2 regions of the Ensifer sp. GW101-20A05 genome follow, and region 2 is predicted to be linked to the other one. Evidence: riboswitches for the same ligand, from Rfam matches in the RefSeq annotation. Region 2 holds a riboswitch; the other holds the start of a gene.

Region 1 (11,984 bases), on a different contig from region 2:
GTCGCCGACCAGCACAATCGTCTCCGCTTCGTGATGCCGCAGGAAATCGAGCAGGAAGTCCGTCTTGGCGGCCTTCGACCCGAGATGGACGTCGGAGATGAACAACGTCCTGAGCTTTCGTACGGACTTGTCTTGCTGCGCCGTCATGCCAGCCTCGTCTTTAATTACGCTTCCTGCCCCCGTGAAAACCAGACTCGTGTTTCAGGAAGATGACATGAGCGCCTTGCCGCCGGTCTGGCTGCTGAAATCAGCACGGCAAAACTGTACCTCGCTCCGAATTCATGCCAAAAGGCACGACCACGAATGAGGAATGTGAGAGCATGAACACGGGCGACAAGACGAAATCCCACATCGGTCCGGCCAGCGGCGACATCGACCAGCAGGCCCTTTTCTTCCACCGTTACCCGCGCCCGGGAAAGCTCGAAATCCAGCCCACCAAGCCGCTCGGCAACCAGCGCGATCTGGCACTCGCCTATTCGCCCGGCGTGGCCGCGCCATGCATCGCCATCCGCGACAACCCGGAAACGGCCGCCGACTACACGGCGCGCGCCAACCTGGTCGCCGTCATCTCCAACGGCACGGCCGTGCTCGGTCTCGGCAATATCGGGCCGCTCGCCTCCAAGCCGGTGATGGAAGGCAAGGCCGTCCTTTTCAAGAAGTTCGCCGGCATCGACGTCTTCGACATCGAGATCGACGCCTCGAGCATCGAGCGCATGGTCGACGTGATCTCGGCGCTGGAGCCGACCTTCGGCGGCATCAACCTTGAAGACATCAAGGCACCGGAATGTTTCGAGGTTGAGCGCCAGCTGCGTGAAAAGATGCAGATCCCGGTCTTCCATGACGACCAGCACGGAACGGCGATCATCGTTGCCGCCGCCATCCTCAACGGCCTGGAACTCGCCGGCAAGGATATCGCCAAGGCGAAGATCGTGACGTCGGGCGCCGGTGCGGCGGCACTCGCCTGCCTCAATCTGCTCGTCATCCTCGGCGCCAAGCGCGAGAACATCTGGGTCCACGACCTCGAGGGCCTCGTCTACAAGGGCCGCGAAGTGCTGATGGACGAGTGGAAGTCCATCTACGCCCAGGAGAGCGACAACCGCGTGCTCGCCGACAGCATCGGCGGCGCAGACGTCTTCCTCGGCCTTTCCGCTGCCGGCGTCCTGAAGCCGGAACTGCTGGTGCAGATGGCCGAAAAGCCGCTGATCATGGCGCTTGCCAACCCGACGCCGGAAATCATGCCGGAAGAGGCCCGTGCCGCCCGCCCGGATGCGATGATCTGCACCGGCCGCTCGGACTTCCCGAACCAGGTCAACAACGTTCTGTGCTTCCCGCACATCTTCCGCGGCGCGCTCGATTGCGGCGCAAGCACGATCAACGAAGAAATGAAGATGGCGGCGGTCCGCGCCATTGCCGGTCTTGCCCGCGAGGAGCCGTCCGACGTTGCCGCCCGCGCCTATTCCGGCGAAACCCCGGTCTTCGGCCCCGACTACCTGATCCCCTCGCCCTTCGATCAGCGTCTCATCCTGCGCATCGCGCCGGCCGTCGCCAAGGCGGCCGAGGAAAGCGGCGTCGCCACCCGTCCTATCCAGGATTATGACGCCTATCTCGACAAGCTGAACCGCTTCGTATTCCGCTCGGGCTTCATCATGAAGCCGGTGTTTGCCGCCGCGAAGAACGCCCAGAAAAACCGCGTGATCTTTGCCGAGGGCGAAGACGAGCGCGTGCTGCGCGCCGCCCAGGTGCTGCTGGAAGAAAGCACGGCCCGGCCGATCCTGATCGGGCGTCCGCAAATTATCGAGACGCGCCTGCGCCGTTATGGCCTGCGCATCCGTCCGGATGTCGATTTCGAAGTGGTGAACCCCGAAGGCGATCCGCGCTACCGCGACTATGTCGAGGATTACTTCGCCCTTGTCGGACGCCTCGGCGTCATCCCGGAAGCGGCCCGTACGATCGTGCGCACCAATACGACGGTGATCGGTGCGCTTGCAGTCAAGCGCGGCGAAGCCGATGCGCTGATCTGCGGCGTCGAAGGCCGGTACTCCAGGCACATGCGCGACGTTTCGCAGATCATCGGCAAGCGTGAAGGCGTGCTCGACTTCTCGGCGCTCAGCCTGCTGATCTCGCAGCGCGGCGCGACCTTCTTCACCGACACCTATGTCAGCTACTGCCCGAGCGCCGAGGAGATCGCGCAGACAACCGTCATGGCCGCGCAGGAAATCCGCCGCTTCGGCATCACCCCGCGTGCAGCGCTCGTCTCGCATTCGAACTTCGGTTCGCGCGATTCGGAAAGCGCCACCAAGATGCGCAAGGCGCTTCAGCTCGTGCGCGAACTCGCACCCGATCTCGAAGTCGACGGCGAAATGCACGGCGATGCGGCGATCTCGGAAGCGCTGCGCCAACGCGTCATGCCGGACAGCAGCCTGCCGGGCGAAGCCAACCTCCTGGTCTTCCCCAATCTCGATGCCGCCAACATCACGCTCGGCGTCGTCAAGACCATGACCGACAGCCTGCATGTCGGTCCGATCCTGCTGGGTTCGGCGCTTCCCGCGCACATCCTTTCGCCTTCGGTCACATCGCGGGGTGTCGTCAACATGGCGGCCCTCGCGGTCGTCGAAGCCAGCCATCCGGGCTGACATGATACCGCGGAGATCGCCTTCGATCTTCGCAGATATCAGGCGCCAGACCGGCGCCCCCAATGCCATATCCAGACGTCGCGCAATTGTTGAGCGCGACGCTCTATCGCCCGAGAATCACAGCGGAATCATCCTCTGCTGCCCGCTCGCGCGATCCGGTCGCAAGAACCGGCAATCGAAAATTGCAAAATTGGCATCACACACCAAACGGGTAAGTTTGCGCTGGACAAAAGGTGAACCTCTAACCATGCTGTGGCTTCGGACGAGATTCGGTGTTGTGGCATGACTGAGCAGCAGGCTGTCCTCGACATGCTGGAAATCCTGGAAGGCGGGGGCTGTGTCGAGCCCGCTCATTTCTTTACGCTGATGCGCCGCACGTTCCGCATTGCCCATCTCCTGTACCTCGAAGCCGAGCCCTATGCGGACGAGCTCAAGATCTGCCGCCTGCATCACACCTTCGGCGCCTATGCCGCCGAGATCTACCGTTCGCGCGGCCTTCACCGAATCGATCCGATCCTGAAGCTCGCGCTTGGCGGCGTGCGCCCGGTGGAATGGACGATGGCGCGACATCGGTTCCCGGAATGCGAGCCTTTGTTCCAGGCCGCGCAGGAAATCGGCATTTCCACCGAGGGCGTTGCCTTGCCGCTGCCATCGCCCGCAGGTCGGACGGCGCTGCTGGCAATCAACGTCAACATGCCGGCCGACGAATGGACGGCCTATCGGCGCCAACATCTGCGCGATTTCCAGCTCGCCGCGAATCTCTTCCATGCGGCCATGCTGGAACATGGCGCAATGGCCGGCGGCCTTTCGGCGCGTGACATGCGCCTCACCGGTCGCGAAACCGAGGTTTTGACCTGGGCCGCCGCCGGCAAGAGCTATTGGGAAATCGCCACTATCCTCGGCATTTCCGAACGCACCGTGCGCTTCTTCATGACCAATGCGAGGCGCAAGCTGAATGTCGTCTCCAACACGCAAGCCGTCGCCCAAGCCGTCCGCCATGCACTGATCCCCACCGTTTGACGCAGCTCGCGCCAAGGCCCTCCCAAAACCCCTCGAAATCTAGTGGGAAATATCGCTGATTTAAACTGTCACTACCGACAGTTACGCGACCGCCGCCAGCCTGACAGCATCCGCCCATCCCAAGACAAGGATGGAGAAAAAGATGATCAGGATCCTGAACGGAAAGACCCGAGCACAGCACCCGCGGGCCGTCGACGACATGTTCCGGCTGCGCAAGCGGGTCTTCCACGATTTCCTGAAATGGGACGTTCAGACGGACGGCGCATGGGAAATCGACAACTACGACACGGCGAACCCGCTCTACGTGCTGTCCTACGCTCCCGACGGCCGGCTGCGTGGCTCGCTGAGGCTGCTGCCGACGCTCGGTCCCAACATGCTGGACGATACCTTCCCGATCCTGCTCGGCGACAATCCGGAAATCCGCAGCGCCTCGGTGTGGGAATCGAGCCGCTTCTGCATTGAGCCTGAGATTTCGCAGGACCGCGCCTCCAATCAGGTGACGATCGCCGCCGCCGAGTTGATGTGCGGTGTCGGCGAACTCGGTCTCGCCTCCGGCATCAGCCACATCGTCACGGTCACCGACGTGTTCCTGGAGCGCATGTTCCGCCGCATGGGATGCCCGGGCGAGCGCATTGCCGAACCCCATCGCATCGGCTCGGTCTTCGCCGTTGCCGTCGCCTGGGAAGTGACTAACGACCTGCTTCAGCGCATGAAGGCCATTGCCGCCATCGAAGGCACCGTTCTCGAACGCCCGATGTCGCTCGAAACCGCCCGCGCCGCTTGAGTGCCTCGGCCGGCCGGAGCCGTTAACGCAAACCGCCGCTTGTCGTTGCACGATCACCGACAAGTTCTATGATGGAGGTGAAACAGGAATTGCCGCTGGCAGCCGCCCATATCAGAAGGCCGGCATCATGCGGCAGCAGGAAGAGACTTCGCCCGTGTTCCCGCGCTTGAAACACGTCGCTGCGGTGCTTGTGCCGCTGGCCCTGGTCGGTGCCGATCCTTCGCTGGCATCGACCGTGTGCGACCGGCTGAATACCCGGCTTGCGCAACTGCCCGACATGGTCGCCACCACTGCGGATGCCCGGGACTATGCCAGCGCCATCTCACGACAGAATATCGAGCTGCGCCGGGCGAAGAACGACCGCCGCCGCGCGGGCTGCGGTGGCGGCAGCGTCGTCACCTTCGATGGCGGCGACCCCGACAGCTGCGGGGAGCTCGACAGCCTCATCGCCGAGATGGAAGACAATCTGCGCATGCTGAAGTCGGAGCGCGAGCAGATCGTCGCCGGCGGCAGCGAAGACAGCCGCCGCCGCATCCTTGCCGCGCTTGAAATCAACGGCTGCTACAGCGACAGCGAGGAGTTCGCCAGCGTCGAGCCCGAAGAGCCCGAAACGCACCGCAACATCATTGCCGACCTGCCACCTGAGGACGCCTACGGGCCGATGCTCGGGCATAACGAAGACAGTTATGCGCCGCAGGATGGCTATTACCGCGGAACGTTGCGGACCATGTGCGTGCGCACCTGCGACGGCGCCTTCTTTCCGATCTCCTCGGATGCGACGCCGGCCGACTTCCCGCGTGACGAACAGGCCTGCCGGGCGCGCTGCCCTGGCGCCGAAACGGAACTCTACTTCCACGATATCAACACGGAAGAGAGCGAACAGATGGTCTCGGCCGTGACCGGGCTACCCTATACCGAAATGCCCAATGCGTTTGCCTATCGCACCCGCGGCATCAGCAAGCCTGGCATGTGCGGCTGCCAGATGCCGCAGACTGCCGCAACCTCGCCGAAGACGACCGGCACCAAGATCGGCGACGATCAGTCGTCCATCGTCGTGATCGAAACCAAGAAACCGGCGGACACCACGACCGCCAAGGCGCCGGCCGAGGAGCGGCCCTACGACCCGTCCAAGAACAAGGTGCGCGTCGTCGGCCCGACCTTCCTGCCGCAGGAAGAAACCTCGATCGACCTGAAGCACCCGAAGGGACCGGCCTATCAACCGGTCCAGAACTGATCCTGGCGCCGCCTTAAAGCGCGTCGCGATCTTTTAGATTCGCTCATTGCACTTTAAGTTTTTGATACTTCGCACGTCGTTATCGCAAAACCGCTGCGCACTTTTGCGAGACGGGTTTTAGGAACTCTCGCCGCAGTTCCCCCAGCCTTCCTCAAACACCAGCTCTTCCAGCGGCAGGCGTTGCCGCCATCCCTTCACCGCCAGTTCGGGCTGCTGGTAAAGGCGATCGACATAACCGAGGCAGAGCCAGGCGACGATCTCGATATGATCGGGAATGCCGAGGATCGCCTTGATCTCGGCCTCGTGAAAGATGCTGACCCAGCCGACGCCAACTCCTTCGGCGCGGGCCGCAAGCCACAGGTTTTGCACGGCGCAAACCGTCGAATAGACATCCATCTGCGGATTGTGCGTGCGGCCGAGAACGACGGCGCCGCCGCGCGTGCGGTCACAGGTGACGCAAATGCTGAGCGGTGCTTTGCGAATGCCTTCGAGTTTTAGCGAGCGGTATTTGGTCTGCTGCTCTGCCTCGAACATCAGCGCCGCCTCATCATTGGCGCGGCGAAACGCCTGCCAGACGCGCTCGCGCGTTTCTGCCCCCCGCACCAGTACGAAATTCCAGGGCTGCATGAAGCCAACCGACGGCGCACTGTGCGCCGCCGTAAGCAGGCGTTTCACCAGATCGTCGGGAAGAGGCTCTGCCAAGAATTCGTCGCGCACGTCGCGGCGTGTTTCGATAGCGCGGTAGACAGCCTCCCGCTCATCCAGCGAGAAGGCACCGGCAGCCGCAAGGCCGCCCTTCGGTTCAGTCAGCATCGTTCGATCCCCAACAATGCGAAAACCTCCCGCCGTCCGCGCGGGGTTCGGTCTATCTCGCCAGGCCGGTCTTCTGACTTCGGTTCAACCGGTCGCCTCACCTTCCCAGATCGATTTAAGATCCAGTGGCAAAACCTTGAATCAATTCAAGGCACTTGTAGAGGCGACCGTCCCCGTCACAGCGTTGGGCACGTTCCGGAATGACACCGGATTCCCGATTCTCCCGCTTGCGCGGGCACCTGACGGCGTCATAAGGGCACAGCCACTAGCGAAAGACAAGCGCCCGTCAGAGCGGGATGAGGAAAAGTGCACGCAGTTTTCCGCCCGCATTCCGCTCTAACTTCTAAGGACCGATCACGTTTATGATTTTGGATCGATCCGACCCAAAATCATCGTGATCTAGAGCGGCGCCACCGGATGGGGCGAACCGTCATAGCCGCCCCAGACCGATTGGTCGAAGCAGATCACCGATCCGGTCATCAGCCCGGATTCCGCCGAAGACAGGTAGGCGCAGGCTCGCGCCACCTCGGCCGGATCGACGAGCCTGCCGAAGGGTTGGCTGGCGGCCGCCTTTTCGAGCCAATCCGCGGCAGCGCCGTGAAATTCGCGCTGGATGCGGTCCTCGCCTTCGGAAGCCATCCAGCCGATATTCAGGCCGTTGACGCGGATGCGGTTGCGCAGAAGCGCATAGGCAGTGTTCTTGGTCAGCGTCTCCAGAGCGCCTTTCGACGAGCAATAGGCCGCAATGAAGGGCTGCCCGGCCATTGCCGACATCGAGCCGATATTGACGATGGTGCCTTCCGTTCGCTCGCGCCGCATCACCTTCACCGTCTCCTGCATCAGGAAGAACGGCGCCCGCACATTGATGGCGAACATCCGGTCGAAGAGTTCCGGTGTCGTGTCCAGGATCGTGCCGCGATCGGTGATGGCGGCGGCATTGACCAGCGCATCGACCCGACCGAATTCCGCATCGCAGGCGGCAACGACCTTGCGCGCGTCGTCCACCTTTTCAAGATCGGCCTCGACATAGACCACTTTCGCGGCGCTGGCCTTGCCGATTTGCTCGGCCTTCGCCCGCCCCTTGGCGGCGTTGCGCCCACAAATGACGATGCCTGCCGCACCGCGTTCGGCGAATAGGCCGGCGATCGTTGCGCCCAGCCCTTGCGTGCCGCCGGTGACGATGGCGATCTTGCCTTGCATCTGTCCGTTCATCGAGTTCCTCCCTCGCAAATGATGATGTGAAACAGCTACGGCTCAGGAGCGAAATGCGCCGGGAGCCTGTCAATTGTGAGACTGACCCGTCAACTCAGCTTGCGCTTCGCCTGCGCGTCGAGTGAGGCCCGAAAATCCTGCTCGCTTGCTCCCGCGGCAAGCGCCTCGCGCATCAACTGCGCCTGGGTCTTTGGCGCCAGCCCGCCAAGCGGCGGATCGCGGTCGAGATTGGTTGGGAAGGAATAGCCCTCGGCGCAGGACGCGATGGCATTGGCCGCTTCTGCATTGGTCAGTTTGCCCCCGCCAAGCAAAACCTTCAACGCCGGATAGAGCGTCGCGCTCATCGTCAGCCGATCGACCGTTTCCATCGCCCGGCCAAAGGCCGAGGACACCTGCAGCAGGTTCGCCACGCGACGGATGTCGGTGGAGCGGTTGTTGCCGGCGGCGTGGAAGAGCGCCGGATTGAAGAAGACCACATCGCCCTTCTCGAGCGGAAGCTGGACATGATGCTCGTCGAAATAGGCTCGGAACTCGGGCCGATTGAGCGCCAGATAACCCGGCACATAGGTCTGGCTATAGGGCAGGAACAGGGTCGGCCCGCTTTCAAGCGGCATGTCGCAATGGGCGACCGCGCCCTGCAGCGTCAGCACCGGCGAGAGCTTGTGGACATGCGCTGGATAGCGCTCGATCACCGCGGCGGTCTGGAAGCCGAGATGGTAGTCCCGGTGCGCCGATTGTGCCGCGCCGCCCGGATTGACGCGGTTCACCTGCGCCGTCATCTGGTAATTCGGCCCAAGCCAGGCTTCGCTGACAAGCGCAATGATGGCATTGCCGTAGTAGGCGGCAAAATTCGCCGGCGCCTTCAGGCAGTGCTTTTCCAGCGAGTTCCAGATGCGATCATTGGCGCCAGGCTTGGCGAAGTGGTCGCCGCCGCCGCTGTTGCTGCGATGCTGCTCCTCGATGATCTCGTCGAAGACGGTGCTCGCGACATCCACCGCGGCGGTATCGGCAAAGGCGCGCTTGAACACCGCCACACCCGGGCCGGTCGCCAGCGCCTCACAGATTTCGGCAAGCACCGCCCGCCGCGTTTCTGCATCGCCGCAGGCGGCAATCAGCTCGTCGCTGTTGTAGATCAACACGTTCTGGTCGCAGCTCGAAGCATAGGGATAGTCGGCCAGGCTGGTCCGGCGCTCGACCTCCGCCCGGAACGCCTCGATATCGCAGGCCGCTTCGGTGAGCCAGATGCGCTCGATCCGCTGCCTCGCCCTGTTGTCGGTCTTCATCGCGTTTCCTCCTCCGGAACATCTTGATGGGCACGACTATAGGCGGCGGCAAAACATGATATAGAGCAGGAATCCATCAAAAATCCATCAGGAGAGCAGCGGCGGTGGCCCATCCCTTTCTGGTCAAGGACATCGCCTTTCAGGCCGGTCTCAGCACCGCGACGGTCGATCGCGTACTCAACGAGCGCCCGGGTGTCCGCCGCCAGACCGTCGCCAGGGTTCGCGCAGCCATCGAGGAACTGGAGAAGCAGCAGGCGGGACTCGACATTCAAGGCCGCAAGTTCGCGATCGATATCGTCATGGAGGCGCCGGAGCGCTTTACCGATGCGGTACGACGGGCCTTTGAAAGCGAAGCCATGACACTGGCGCCGACGAGCTTTCGCTGCCGTTTTCACTTCGCCGAGACCATGCGGCCGCAGGACATCGTGCAACTGCTCGGCCGCATCCGCCTGCGCGGAACCGACGGGCTGGTATTGAAGGCGCCGGATGTGCCCGAGATCGTTGGCGCCGTCGCACGCTTCGAGACAGGCGGCATTCCCGTCGTGACGCTGGTGACCGACCTTCCCAACTCCCAGCGCACCGCCTATGCGGGCGCCGACAACCGGGCGGCCGGAGAAACGGCTGCCTATCTGATTGGCGAACGCTTTGCAGGTGCCGCGGCCACGGTCCTCGTGACGCTATCCAGCGGCCGCTTCCGCGGCGAGGAAGAGCGGGAGATCGGCTTTCGCCGAGTGCTGCGTCAGCACTATCCGACAATCAGGATCGTCGAGATCAGCGAGGGGCATGGTCGCGATAGCGAAACCGGCGCGCTGGCGGACGCAGCGCTCGCCGCCAACCCCGACATCAATGCCGCCTATTCGATCGGCGGCGGCAACCGCTCGGTGCTGGCAGCCTTCGATCGTCTCAACCGCAACTGCGCGCTCTACATCGCCCATGATCTCGACAATGACAATCTGGCGCTGCTGCGCGCGCGGCGCATTCATTTCGTCCTGCATCACGACCTGAAGACCGACGCGCGCACGGCCTTCCGCACCATCATGCTTTACGGCCGCGTGCCGTCCGCCGCAGTCGGCCCTCAGCTTTCGGCCGTGGTGGTCATCACGCCCTATAACGTACCGGAGTAGAAAAATCGCCCAGGCCGCTTGGCCCGGCGGTTGGCTGCTCGCCGGTGGTTTCACCCGGCAGCACCGTATCGTCAGCGGTATCGACGCGGTTACGGCCACGTCGCTTGGCAAGATAGAGCGCCTCATCTGCCGCCAGCAGCAAGGCACGCGCGGTCAAACCATGGCGCGGCGCGAAGGCGATGCCGGCGCTGCCGCCGACGACCAGCAGCTGGCCGTTGAACCCAACCGGTGTCTGCGCATCGGCGACAAGACCGGCCGCAAGCCCACGGGCTTCGGCCTCGCTGCAATCGCCGAGGATGATTGCGAACTCGTCGCCGCCGAGCCGTGCCACAGTACCCTTGGGTCCGGCGCGGTTTCGGAAACGCTCGGCCATAGCGACAAGAACAGCGTCGCCTGCCGCATGACCATAGCGGTCGTTGACCGCCTTGAACGCGTCGAGGTCGGCATAGACGAGCGTGAACGGGTGCGTCTTTGCCTTCAACAGCGCCGCTGCCAGCATGTCGTCGAAACCGCTGCGATTGAGCAGCCCCGTCAGCCGATCGTGCTTGGCGAGATGCCGGTTGAGCGCCTCGCTCTGCTGCAAGGCGGCAAAGAGCGTCGAGAAGCGGAAGGCAACGAACGCCATCAGTAGCGCTGCGACGATTGCCATCACGATGACGCTCGGTAGCAACTCGGCGCGCACGAACCCGCCAGGAGATTGCGGCATCCAAGCCGCCACCAGACAGGAGGCGTCGGAACAGCGGCCGACCGATGTGTAAACGCTGCCCTCCGGCCGCTCGGTCAATGGCACGAAAGCAAGCCCCCGGACGCCCAAACGCGCCGCGATCTCTCGCGTCATCTTGGCCGTCACCGGTCGCACCGAAACCATGAGCACCGGTGCCCGGCGCTCCGCTGGAACGACCAGCGTTTCCGGGATGACCGCCTGCACCACCGCGACGCTCATGCGCCCGTCGATCTCACGCAAGTCCATGGCGTGGATCCCGGGTACGGACGGCATCAGCGATTGCGGGTCGGGCGTCACGACATCCAGCACGTAGGAGCCGTGGTTGTTTCTGAGCACATTATCGTAACGGCGTTTGGCCTCGTCGAGCAGGTCATCGACCTCTTCGAGCGGGACACGGGCCGTCTCGCTCGGCACGGCAACACCGTCCTTCAACACAGTCGACGTGCTGTGATCCACGTCCGTCATGATCAGCCAGGAGAAGCCGTAGTCTTCCCACAGCCAGCCCGACAGCTCGTCCGCAACGAATGCGTCGCTGAAGTGCCCCTTGGCCAGTTCTTCGTAGGTCTTGTCCCAGAAGGAAAGCTGCGCCTGAAACTGAACGACGGCATCCATCTGGTGGCGCAGTTCGGTTGCCACCAGCCGGCGCTCCGCCGAAAGGCCGAAGCGATCCGCCTCGGCGACGGACCGATCCAGAACGAAAATGAGGCTCGCGATGATCAGAACCGCGACCAGCGTGCAGGCGGCATGGATCGCCCAAACCGTTCTGCTCCGCTTCGCCAGCCGCAAAGTCTTGTCCATGATGCGATCGCCCCCTCGTCCGGCCGGCTGTCGCGCGCATTCTCGCGCCTCTCCAAGCGCGATACGCAGCCACGGCGGCCAACTTGGGCAGCACCGTAGCGATCAAAATCAAAGTTTGGCTTAAATAAGCTGGTGTTGAAATACTTAACGATTTCAACCGGCTGAATCCGCCAGCAATCAGCAGTCGCAGGCGGATTACAGGGAGCGCAAACCAATGTCAGCGCTCCCCATTTGGACGGAGCGTTCTATTTCGGAACGGCTGCCGGGCGCAGCAATGCGATGACCTCCTCATTGCCCTTGTCACGCGCCAGATCTCGTATCGAGGGGCCCGCGACACCGTCACGTATGCCGGCGTTTGC
Region 2 (11,984 bases):
GATCAGCGTCGACTTGCCGGAGCCGGAGAGACCCATGACCACCATGACGCCGCCGGCGGGCATGGAGATGTTGATGTCCTGCAGGCCGAGCACGTGGCCGTGCTTCTCGTTGAGCTCGGCCTTGCCCAAGCCTTTCTTGACGGCGTCGACAAAGTCGCCGCCACGGGGTCCGAAGATCTTGTAGAGGTTCTTCACCTCGATCGCGTGACTAGCCATGGATAACCTCCGAGTGCTTTTGCAGCCGCTTGCCGAAGGCCTGGCTGGTACGGTCGAAAATGATGGCTATGCCGACAAGGGCAAAGCCGTTGAGGAAGCCGACGGTGAAGAACTGGTTGGCGATCGCCTGCAGCACGTTCTTGCCGAGGCCGCCGACGCCGATCATCGAAGCGACGACAACCATCGCCAGCGACATCATGATCGTCTGGTTGATGCCGGCCATGATGGTCGGCAAGGCGAGCGGCATCTGCACATTCTTCAGTTTCTGCCAGGACGACGAGCCGAAGGCGTCGGCCGCTTCCATCACTTCCTTGTCGACGAGACGAATGCCGAGATTGGTCAGCCGGATCATCGGCGGCACGGCGTAGATGACGACCGCGATGAGGCCCGGCACCTTGCCGAGGCCGAAGACCATGACGACAGGGATCAGGTAGACGAAACTCGGCATCGTCTGCATGACGTCGAGGATCGGGTTGATAAAGGCCTGCACCCGGTCCGAGCGCGCCATCAGAATGCCGATCGGAATGCCGATGACGATCGAGATGAGCGTGCAGACGGTGACCATCGCAAGCGTGACCATCGTGTCGTTCCAAAGCCCGACAAGGCCGATGGCGATCATCGACAGCGCCGTCCCGATGGTGACGTTGATGTTGCGGCTGCCGAAATAGACGACCGCCACCATGAGCACCAGGACCAGGATCCAGGGCGAGCCGACGAACAGGCTTTCGAGGTAGTTCAGGAACCATTGAAGCGGCTGGACCATCCTGTCGATGATGTCGCCATAGGACCGCACGAATCCCTTGAAGCCGTCATCGACGGTCTTGCGAGCGAGCCGGATCGTGCCTTCGTCAATGGCAGGGAACTTGCAGAGCAAAGCTGGCAAGACACTGCAGATGGATGCCATATGTATCCCCTTCTTGGCCGGAAGTCTTTTATCTCGCCGGTTGCGTCTCGGCATCGATTTGCGTCGATGCCTGCGCACACTGCTGGTGGCCTCTTTGGGCCCGGCTCTTGAACTGTGTCAGCGAAATGTGGCGTCCGCTTTACTGTTTGCGACGCGGACGGCCTCGCTTCGCCGCCTCTGGAACGACGCGCGCTCGAACGGAACCCGTGAGAGCGCTGCATTGTCCCCGTTCCGGCATCACAACCGGAACGGACAGGCGGCCGTGAGGGACGGCGCGCCTGCCCTTGTGTCGTGTCAGAGTGCCGCCTTGACCTTTTCGGCCACTTCCGGGCTCACCCACTGGGTCCACATGTCCGGGAACTCGGCGAGGAAGTGCTTGGCGCCATCCTCGTTGGTACCCTGGTTCTGGTCCATCCAGGCGAGAACCTTGTTGACGGTGCCGTTGTCCCACTTGCGCGCCTTGACGTAATCCATGGCGACGCCGGCCTTCTCGGAGAAGGACTTGGTCACGACCGTGTAGACGTCGGAAACCGGGTAGGAGTTGACCTTCGGTGTCGGGCAGTCAGGAACGGCGGTGCAGGCGTCCCAGTCGGCCTTGTCGTGGTCGACGCCGAAGGAGAGGCGGGTCATTTCGTACTTGCCGAGAATGGCGGTCGGCGCCCAGTAGTAGCCGAGCCAGCCGGTCTTCTTTTCGAAGGCGTTGGCGATCGAGCCATCGAGGCCGGCGGCCGAACCGGTATCGACCAGCAGGAAGCCGGCTTTTTCCGCGTCCAGTGCCCGATAGAGATTGGCGGTCGAGACCTGGCAGTTCCAGCCCGACGGGCAATTGTGAACGGCGGCCTTCGACGAATCTTCCGGCGACGGGAAGAGTTCCGGATGCTTCAGGGCGTCCTGCACCGTCTTGATGTCAGGATGCGCGTCTGCGAGGAATTTCGGGATCCACCAGCCCTCGATGCCGCCTTCGCTCAAGATCTTGGCGGCTTCGATCAGCCGGCCTTCCTTGATCGCGGCGTCGAGCGGCGTGCGCACGGCGTTGACCCAGAGTTCCGGCGCCATGTCGGGTTGCGACTTTTCGTTCATGGAAGCGAAGGTCGGCATGGTGTCGCCGGTGACCAGCGTCACGGTGCAGCCGTAACCGTTTTCGAGAATGAACTTGTCCACCTGGGCGGCGACGCCGGCGGAAGCCCAGTTCATTTCGGCAATGCTGACTTCACCGCATTCCGCAGCCTGCGCGGAACCCGCCAGAGCATAGAGGCCCGCGGCGAGAATGGTGGAAGCGAGGAGTTTCTTCATGTTGCAAGACCTCCCAGTCTTTATTTGCAGCCAATTTCCAAACGGGAACCCACGGCGGATGCCGAGCATCCTCCGTCACCCGGAGCAACTATGCAGCCTGGGGTTCGGCATCAAATTAAGCCAAGGTTCACCCTTGCTGCGGACGGTGCGGGAGTTCGTTTTCAGCCCTGGCCGCGGAACCCTGTCGCCAGCCAATCTCCTCTTATACCGCCAGCCAAGCCTAAGTATTCTCATTGAGAAATCAACCTCTTCAATCGGAACGTCGGGTCGCCGCCGCTCTTTACGCGTTCTGTCTGCGACATCGCCGGCGGGCGCTTTTTGAGCATGAGGAAGGCCGAATTTAAGCAATACCGACAATTCCTGCCGCAAAAAATGGCGCTATGCGCCACATCGTTCGAATCCCTGTCGAGATCCTGACGTTTCCTGTCGTGATTGCGTCACGGCGATTGTCGCGCATGTCGCGAAAAAAATTCAAAAAAAGCCGAAATTCATCTTTGGTTAAATCCTCAATAACCATCCGGTAACGATGTCCAGCTAATTGTTCTTTTCGCGGCGGGGGACTGCCGCGGGTCCGGATCAGGTAGTGCGTCCCGGATTTCAAGCGAACCTTCGGTGCGTTACCCCGAAGTGACCAGGCGTTTTTTGGGTGGCCGCATCCCTCTTTTCGAGGTTGATGCGGCCTTCGCATTTCAGCACCAGCGTCGGACATAAAAAAACCGCCCCGGATGGGGCGGTGGAGGAGGCTCTGGGAGGAGAGCTCGAAGGGGCATCTGCGCCCCGATCGCGGACCTAGCCGACGTTCGACGTACGGATGAAGCCGAGCGGACCGAAGGGAGCGTCGACGACGAGGTTGCGCACGCGTGACTGGCTGGTCGGAACCTTGGAGTTCCAGGCGATCTGGACGAAGTTGGGCTTGCTGAAGATGTACAGCATGGACGTAAACCTTGAGAGGCCGGAGGCCTGTCCCCCGGAGCGTGTTGCTATGCCGCTGATATAGGTGTGCGCTGCAATAGAATGAATGCCAAACTCGCCATGCGATGTCGCAATTTGGCTACCGGCTGCGGCATTTTCGACAAGCCTTGCGAAAGGCCGAAACAATGCGTGAGAAGCCTCACTTAATTGCGGCGAAATCGTGTCGAAACAGACCTTTGCCGCTGACCGTTTCAGTGTTACCGATGGCCGCATGACACGCAGGATCATGTTGCAGGGAACCGGCTCGGATGTCGGAAAATCGGTACTGGTGGCGGGGCTCTGTCGGCTCGCCGCCAATCGGGGCTTAAAGGTCCGGCCGTTCAAGCCGCAGAACATGTCGAACAACGCCGCCGTTTCCGACGACGGCGGCGAGATCGGCCGGGCGCAATGGCTGCAGGCGCTGGCCGCGCGCGTGCCGTCGTCCGTGCACATGAATCCCGTGCTTTTGAAGCCGCAGTCCGACGTCGGCAGCCAGATCGTCGTGCAGGGCAAGGTGACGGGGCAGGCCAAGGGCCGGGAGTACCAGGCGCTGAAACCGAAGCTGCTTGGCGCCGTGCTGGAAAGCTTCGAACAGATCTCGGCCGGCGCCGATCTCGTGGTGGTGGAGGGCGCGGGCTCGCCGGCGGAGATCAACCTCAGGGCCGGCGATATCGCCAATATGGGCTTTGCGACACGCGCCGACGTGCCGGTCGTGCTCGTGGGCGACATCGACCGCGGCGGGGTGATCGCCTCGCTCGTCGGCACCCATGCGATCCTTTCGGACGAGGACCGGCGCATGGTCACCGGGTACCTTATCAACAAGTTCCGCGGCGACGTTACGCTGTTCGATGATGGCATCGCCGCCGTCAACCGCTTCACCGGCTGGCCTTGTTTTGGCGTCGTGCCATGGCTGAAGGCAGCAGCCAGGCTGCCGGCAGAAGATTCGGTCGTGCTGGAGAAACTGACGCGCGGCGAGGGACGGGCGCTGAAGGTTGCCGTGCCGGTGCTGTCGCGCATCGCCAATTTCGACGACCTCGACCCGCTGGCCGCCGAGCCCGAGGTCGATCTCGTCTTCGTCCGGCCGGGCAACCCGATCCCCGCTGATGCCGGCCTCGTCGTCATTCCCGGATCGAAGTCGACCATCGGCGATCTCATCGATTTTCGGGCGCAAGGCTGGGATCGCGATCTCGAGCGCCATGTGCGCCGCGGTGGACGGGTCATCGGCATTTGCGGCGGCTACCAGATGCTCGGTCGTCGGGTCACCGATCCGCTCGGCATCGAGGGTGGCGAACGTGCGGTCGAGGGCCTCGGGCTTCTCGACGTCGAGACCGAGATGGCGCCGGAAAAGACCGTGCGCAACAGCCGCGCCTGGTCGCTGGAGCATGACGTGGCCCTCGAGGGTTACGAGATCCACCTGGGCAAGACGCAAGGGGCCGATTGCGACCGACCTTCGGTTCGCATCGGCAACCGTGCGGATGGTGCGCTTTCTGCCGACGGCCGGGTGATGGGTACCTATCTGCACGGGCTGTTCACGAGTGACGCCTATCGCACAGCACTTTTGAAGAGCTTCGGCATTGAAGGCGGCGCCAGCAACTATCGCGAGTCGGTCGATGCGGCGCTCGACGATGTCGCCGGCGAGCTGGAGGCGGTACTCGACCGGCGCTGGCTGGACGGACTGCTCGGCAGATAACCGAAAAGGCGGGCAGCGGAAATCATCGGGATTCCTGGCGACAGCATGGACAAGCCTGAAACCCCAGCATCTTCCACCGTTCCGCTGTAGAATTCACTGGGAAGGACGGAGCGCTCAGCTGCGGCCGCGCGCTCGGAGACAGGTGTTGCAATGCAGGACGAAACCAGACGAGCCCATTGGGACAAAGCCTATCAATCGAAAGGCGAAGCGGGGGTCAGCTGGTTCGAAGATGCGCCCGCCGTTTCGCTCGATCTCATCCGCAGGCACGTGACGATCGCCACCGCGTCGCTGATCGATATCGGCGGCGGCGCCTCGCGGCTGGTGGACGCGCTGCTCGACGAGGGCATGAAATCAGTGACGGTGCTCGATCTGTCGCCGGCGGCGCTCGATGCCGCCAGGGCAAGGCTCGGGCCGCGGGCCGACGCGGTCCACTGGGTTGCGGCCGATGTGACCGCGTGGCGGCCGGATCGGACCTACGACATCTGGCACGACCGCGCCGCCTTTCATTTCCTGACCGATCCGGACGACCGGGCGGCCTATATCGAACGCCTGACGGCGGCCGTCGTTCCGGGCGGACACGCCGTTATCGCCACCTTCGCGCCCGATGGTCCGGAGCGCTGCAGCGGTCTGCCCGTGGCGCGTTACGACCCGGCGGCGCTGGCCGAAGTGATCGGACCGTCCTTCCGGCTTGTCGAGCATATCATGCACCAGCACACGACGCCGTGGAACTCGACGCAGGCCTTCCAGTTCAGCGTGCTGCAGCGGGTGACGCACTAGGGCCGCAACCGGTTTGGCGCCTGCGTCGCTTCTGCCGTGGCTAGCGCATCTGCGAGAAGGTGAAGGCTCTGTCGCCGTGGTACCAGATGAACTCGTTTTCCCGGGCGCTCAGTCCTCCGGGGTTCCGCGAGACCACCCCACAAAGGTTCGTCGTTTTCAGCCACAGGAAACAAACCTCGTCCTTCTCGAACCGGACCTCGACGTTGCTCATCCTGCCGGCGCCGAGCGAAGCCCAGTCTCCCGTCAAGGTGGCGATGCCCTCGGGCGAAACGACAGCTTCATGTTCCTCGCCCGAATCCAGCATGCGTCCACGCAACCGGTGCCCGAAGAACAACGAACGGAGCTCATCGGCTGGCAGCCTGTCGCGAATGCTGACGTCGGTGTTCATCAGGGTCTCAGGCACGCCCGCCAGACGCAGTCCCTGATAGAGCTTCTCGCTGGCATGCGGCTGCGCCAGGTCCAGCGGCGGGCGCTCTGAAATGCAGACGGGCGTTCCGCCACGGCTGATGCGAAGCGCGTCGTAGCGGGCGACTGCCGCCTCAGCCTCCGCGCGGTGACCGAGATGTCCGGCGGCAGAGGCAAGGAGAAGGAAAGGACCGTCATCCTGGGGGTTGAGTGCGATACTGCTTTTCGCCGCTGCCGCTGCCGCTTCGAAATCCTCCAGGCTGAACTGCGTCAGGCCGAGGACGTACAGGAAGAAGGACGGGGAGTGCGGATCGAGGCGGATCGCCGTGCGGATATAGGGCAGAGCCTCCGCCGGCCGGCCGGCGGATGTCAGGACGAAGGCCGTCAATGCGTAGCTCCAGGAGTCGCCGGGTTCCAGCGCGATCGCTTCCTTGAGGTCTGCGAGCGCGTCGGCATGCCGCCAGTCCACTTCGGCAAGGAGGGCCGCTGCCTGATAGGCGAGTGCCGTCTTATGTTTCTGCGCCATCCGCAGAAACTGCCGCGCCTTGGCTCGCGCCTCGAAGCGCGTGATGCCCAGCTGATAGTGCCAGCGCCACAGGTAAATGCGCGCATAGACCATGGCTGCGGCGGCATAGGCACGTCCATAGGCGGGATCGAGCGCAATCGCCTGGTCGAAGTAGGGCAGGGCCTTCGCGAAGTCTTCGGGCGTGGTGCGCCGGTGATGCTCCCAGCCGCGCAGGAACGCATCGAAGGCCGCTGGCACGGCCGTTTCCTTGCGCCCGAAGGCCATCTGCTGGTCAGGGTCCAGCCGCAACGCAAGCGCTTCGGCAATGCCGCGCATCACTTCGTCCTGCAGCGCAAAGGCATCGGTGAGCGATCCGTCGAACTTTCCGGCCCAGACGTGTCCGCCATCAAGGGAATCTATGAGCTGCGCATTGATGCGAAGCTGCTCTCCGGCACGCTGGACGCTGCCTTCAAGCACATATCGGACACCGAGCTCTTCCGACACCTGCCTGGCTGTCACCGATCTCCCCTTGTAGGTGAAGGTCGAGTTGCGCGCGATGACGAACAGGCCGGAGATCTGGGCCAGTTCGGTGACAAGGCCGTCGGTCATGCCATTGGCGAAGAATTCCTGCTTGGGGTCATCGCTGACATTGGCAAAGGGAAGCACGGCGATCGAGGGCTTGTCTGCCTGGCTGAAGTCCACGGCCTGAGCCGGACGGATGTCGGCAGGCGGCTGCCACGGGCGCCACCAGGCGGCACCGACGGCGGCTGCGAATGCCAGGGCAGATGCCGCGGCCAGCGCGGCCCAGCGTCTCCCGCGGTGCGCTTTGGCCTTCGGCTTGCGGGCGTGGGCTTCGTCCAGCCAGAGACGGTAGGTCCGAACCGGTTTTTCGACGTGTTTCAGACGCTGCTCGCCGAGAAAGACGAAACCGACATCGAGGTGCTTCTCGACCTGGTCGTAGGCGGTGCCCGAGATGACGATGCCGCCCGGTTCGGCCAGGCCCTGCAGGCGCTCGGCGATGATGACGCCATCGCCGTGGATGTCGTCGCCCTCGACGATCACGTCGCCAAGATTGATGCCGATGCGGAATTGCAGCCGCCCCGTGTCCACACCGCGACTATCAGATTTGGCGCGCTGCACCTCGACCGCACATCGGACTGCCTCGACGACGCTGTGGAACTCGACCAGCAGGCCGTCGCCCATGGTCTTGATCAGCCGGCCGCGATGCGTCTCGATGCTTTGTTCGAATAGTTCGTGCAGGTCGGCCTGAAAGCGGGCGCAGGTACCCTCCTCGTCGGCCTGGGTAAGCAGCCCATAGCCGCAAACGTCGGCAATCATCACGGCGGCGAGCCTGCGTTCCATGTGCCTACCGGATAAACGAAGCCCCTCGGGTCGGTTGCGGGATGGTTCAGCGACCTTTGCACGTCCATAGGACGCGCGGCGCTGCAGTTTAACGCAACATCTGTAATTGCTAAAATATGTTCGTTCGCGATCTGCCATTCGCCTCATGTCCGGTGCGGCTTCGCGCTCGACAAATCGTCGCGCGACGCAAGTCGGCCGGGGAGGTGTCGCAAGCGTCGATTGACTTTGCGGCGCCCGCTTCCTAATCATCGGATGTTGGATGGTTCCCCCTTGTCGTGGCGATTGGGGGGAATAATTGGGAATGTGACGGATGGACCCAAACCGGGCATCCTTATCGCAGCCGACCCCGCGACTGTAGAACGGTCAGGGTTCGCCATCGGGCTCAAATTCAGAGCTGCCAGCCGGTTGCATGGGGCAATCGAGGCAGTGCGGAATCGAGCCGGAAAAGCCACTGGCGTGGCATCGTGATCAGCCGGGTTGGACGCCTCTTCTTCTACGAATCGTCCGCCTTTCATGATGTCGCCCACAGCACCCATGCGTCGGAGACGACGCGCAAAGGTTCGCTGTGGCACTGGAAAGCGCCGGGAAGGTGAGGCGGGCCGCTCGGGTCCTGACATCGGAACCTCGTCCATTCGGGGCGAGGCGATGTGGGGCCCGTGACGCCGTGAGCCAGGAGACCTGCCACCCGACATGGGCATTCCGCCCGAGGAGACGTGTCGTCTCCAACGCCATCACGGAGGTTGTTTTGGCTCTCAGATACTTTCCCGAACGCGCCGCCGGCGCGTCGCACGGCTGTTGCCATCTGCCGCTGACCTTGGCGCGGTCACGATGAGCAATCCCAGCGCCGGACCGGTCCTGGTCCTCGGCGGCGCCCGTTCCGGCAAGTCCAGCTTTTCCGAGAAGCTCGTCGGAACGTCCGGCCTTACCAAACATTATGTCGCCACCGGCCGCGCCTGGGACGACGAAATGCGCGCGCGCATCGACCATCACAGGACGCGCCGCGGCGAAGGCTGGACGACGCATGAGGAGCCTGTTGATCTCGTCGGCATTCTGCGGCGCATCGACGACCCCACCCATGTCGTTTTGATCGACTGCCTGACGCTGTGGGTCACCAATCTCATGCTTGAGGAGCGCGACATCGAGGCGGAGTTCGCAGCGCTTGCCGCCTTCCTGCCGCAGGCGCGGGCGCGCCTCGTCTTTGTTTCCAACGAGGTCGGCCTCGGCATTGTGCCCGAGAACCGCATGGCCCGCGAGTTTCGCGACCATGCTGGCCGGCTTCACCAGATCGTTGCGGAGAAATCCGCTGAAGTTTACTTTGTCGCGGCCGGTTTGCCGCTGAAAATGAAGGGTTGAATAATGACCACTGCGAGAACCAGCCACGGCAAGATCCCGGCGACCGTCATCACCGGCTTCCTCGGCGCCGGCAAGACGACGATGATCCGCAACCTCTTACAGAACGCCGACGGCAAGCGCATCGCGCTGATCATCAACGAGTTCGGCGATCTCGGCGTCGATGGTGATGTGCTGAAGGGCTGCGGCGCGGAGGCCTGCAGCGAGGACGACATCATCGAACTTACCAATGGCTGCATCTGCTGCACCGTTGCCGATGATTTCATCCCGACCATGACCAAGTTGCTCGAACGCGAAAACCGCCCGGACCATATCATCATCGAGACCTCGGGCCTGGCGCTGCCGCAGCCGCTGATCGCCGCCTTCAACTGGCCGGACATCCGCAGCGAAGTCACCGTCGATGGCGTCGTCACCGTGGTCGACAGCGCTGCTGTTGCCGCCGGCCGCTTTGCCGACGACCATGACAAGGTCGATGCGCTGCGCGTCGAGGACGACAATCTCGACCATGAAAGCCCGATCGAGGAACTGTTCGAGGATCAGCTGACCGCTGCCGACCTCATCGTGCTCAACAAGACCGATCTGATCGACGCGTCCGGCCTCAAGGCCGTGCGCGACGAGGTTTCCTCGCGCACCAGCCGCAAGCCGACCATGATCGAGGCAAAGAACGGCGAAGTGGCCGCCGCCATCCTGCTCGGCCTCGGCGTCGGCACCGAAAGCGATATCGCCAACCGCAAGTCGCACCACGAGATGGAGCATGAAACGGGCGAGGAGCACGACCATGACGAGTTCGACAGCTTCGTCGTCGAGCTCGGCGCCATCGCCGATCCGGCCGCCTTCATCGATCGCCTCAAGGGCGTCATCGCCGAGCACGACGTGCTGCGCCTCAAGGGTTTTGCCGATGTGCCCGGCAAGCCGATGCGCCTGCTGATCCAGGCCGTCGGTGCCCGCATCGACCAGTATTACGACCGGGCCTGGGCGGCCGGCGAAAAGCGCGGTACGCGCCTCGTCGTCATCGGCCTGCACGACATGGACGAGGCGGCGGTGCGCGCTGCGATTGCTGCGCTCGTCTGATCGTTCATTGAATGAAATGATCTAACGCATTGAAATAACGCAATTCCGGACGGAAGCCGCTTCACGCGTTTCCGTTCGGAATTGCCCGAACGGACAAGATCATGCATCTGCTTCTCGCCCAGAAAGGAACGATCGCCGACGGCAACGAGGCGATCGACCTTGGGCAAACGCCGGCCGATATCCTCTTCCTGTCGGCCGCCGACACCGAGCTTTCCTCGATCGCTGCGGCCCACGGCCGGCGCGACGGAGGCCTGAGTCTGCGCATTGCCAGCCTGATGAGCCTGATGCACCCGATGTCGGTCGACACCTATGTCGAGCGCACGGCACGTCATGCGAAGCTGATCGTCGTCCGGCCGCTCGGTGGCGCCAGCTATTTCCGCTATCTGCTCGAAGCCTTGCATGCGGCGGCCGTCACTCACCGTTTCCAGATCGCGGTGCTGCCGGGCGACGACAAGCCGGACCCGGGCCTTGAACCGTTTTCTACGGTTGAGGCCGATGACCGCCAGCGGCTCTGGGCCTATTTCAACGAGGGCGGCGCCGACAATGCCGGCCTGTTCCTCGACTATGCCGAGGCGCTGGTTTCCGGCGCCGAGAAACCGCAGCCGGCCAAGCCTTTGCTGAAAGCCGGCATCTGGTGGCCGGGGCGGGGCGTGATCGGGGTTTCGGATTGGTTGAGTGTTGTGGGGGCTGGAGCCCCCGCATGCGCAAATCCCACCATCGCCATCTGCTTCTACCGCGCGCTGGTCCAGAGTGGCGAGACACGGCCGGTGGAGGCGCTGATCGATGCGCTGGCGGCGCAAGGGGTTCGGGTACTGCCGGTGTTCGTGTCGAGCCTCAAGGATGCCGTGTCCGTCGGCACGCTGCAGGCGATTTTTTCCGAGGCCGCACCCGATGTGGTGATGAACGCCACCGGTTTTGCCGTTTCCTCGCCCGGTGCCGACCGGCAGCCGACGGTACTGGAATCAACCGGCGCGCCGGTGCTGCAGGTGATCTTCTCCGCCTCGTCGCGGGCGCAATGGGAGACATCGCCGCAAGGGCTGATGGCGCGCGATCTGGCGATGAACGTTGCGCTGCCGGAGGTCGACGGCCGCATTCTCGCGCGCGCCGTCTCGTTCAAGGCGGCGTCGATCTACGATGCGAAAGTCGAGGCTAACATTGTCGGCCATGAGCCGCTTGAAGACCGGGTGTGTTTTTCCGCAAGCCTCGCCGTCAACTGGGCGAAGCTGCGTCGCACGAAGCCCGCCGAGCGGCGGATCGCCATCGTCATGGCCAACTATCCGAACCGCGACGGCCGCCTCGGCAATGGCGTCGGACTCGACACGCCGGCCGGCACCGTCGAGGTGCTCGGCGCCATGGCGCGAGAAGGTTATGTGGTAGGGGCGGTGCCGGCGGATGGCGACGCGCTGATGCGTTACCTGATGGCCGGCCCGACCAATGCAGCAGGCCGAGACCGCGAGATC

What was found. Region 2 has a riboswitch for cobalamin ahead of cobU (bifunctional adenosylcobinamide kinase/adenosylcobinamide-phosphate guanylyltransferase). Riboswitches for the same ligand answer to the same signal wherever they lie in the genome.
Region 1: linked by a shared signal. The riboswitch ahead of bluB (5,6-dimethylbenzimidazole synthase) and the one ahead of cobU (bifunctional adenosylcobinamide kinase/adenosylcobinamide-phosphate guanylyltransferase) in region 2 are both predicted to bind cobalamin.

What each region holds. Positions count from the first base shown of each region.
Region 1 covers NZ_JBWKZT010000018.1:21,468-33,451, forward strand. Annotated here, with positions in the region: gene AC070A_RS29425 (UDP-2,3-diacylglucosamine diphosphatase) at 1-147, opposite strand, end outside; gene AC070A_RS29430 (NADP-dependent malic enzyme) at 321-2,633, shown strand; gene AC070A_RS29435 (helix-turn-helix transcriptional regulator) at 2,916-3,653, shown strand; gene AC070A_RS29440 (acyl-homoserine-lactone synthase) at 3,796-4,437, shown strand; gene AC070A_RS29445 (DUF2865 domain-containing protein) at 4,565-5,671, shown strand; gene bluB (5,6-dimethylbenzimidazole synthase) at 5,789-6,484, opposite strand; cobalamin riboswitch at 6,531-6,742, opposite strand; gene AC070A_RS29455 (SDR family oxidoreductase) at 6,884-7,696, opposite strand; gene AC070A_RS29460 (phytanoyl-CoA dioxygenase family protein) at 7,786-8,979, opposite strand; gene AC070A_RS29465 (LacI family DNA-binding transcriptional regulator) at 9,084-10,103, shown strand; gene AC070A_RS29470 (sensor domain-containing diguanylate cyclase) at 10,078-11,625, opposite strand; gene AC070A_RS29475 (ankyrin repeat domain-containing protein) at 11,871-11,984, opposite strand, start outside.
Region 2 covers NZ_JBWKZT010000001.1:77,091-89,074, reverse strand. Annotated here, with positions in the region: gene AC070A_RS00425 (quaternary amine ABC transporter ATP-binding protein) at 1-216, opposite strand, end outside; gene AC070A_RS00420 (ABC transporter permease) at 209-1,120, opposite strand; gene AC070A_RS00415 (ABC transporter substrate-binding protein) at 1,415-2,413, opposite strand; gene AC070A_RS00410 (hypothetical protein) at 2,754-3,122, opposite strand; gene AC070A_RS00405 (hypothetical protein) at 3,203-3,346, opposite strand; gene AC070A_RS00400 (cobyric acid synthase) at 3,597-5,054, shown strand; gene AC070A_RS00395 (class I SAM-dependent methyltransferase) at 5,205-5,831, shown strand; gene AC070A_RS00390 (adenylate/guanylate cyclase domain-containing protein) at 5,872-8,103, opposite strand; cobalamin riboswitch at 8,347-8,495, shown strand; gene cobU (bifunctional adenosylcobinamide kinase/adenosylcobinamide-phosphate guanylyltransferase) at 8,932-9,456, shown strand; gene cobW (cobalamin biosynthesis protein CobW) at 9,460-10,524, shown strand; gene cobN (cobaltochelatase subunit CobN) at 10,626-11,984, shown strand, end outside.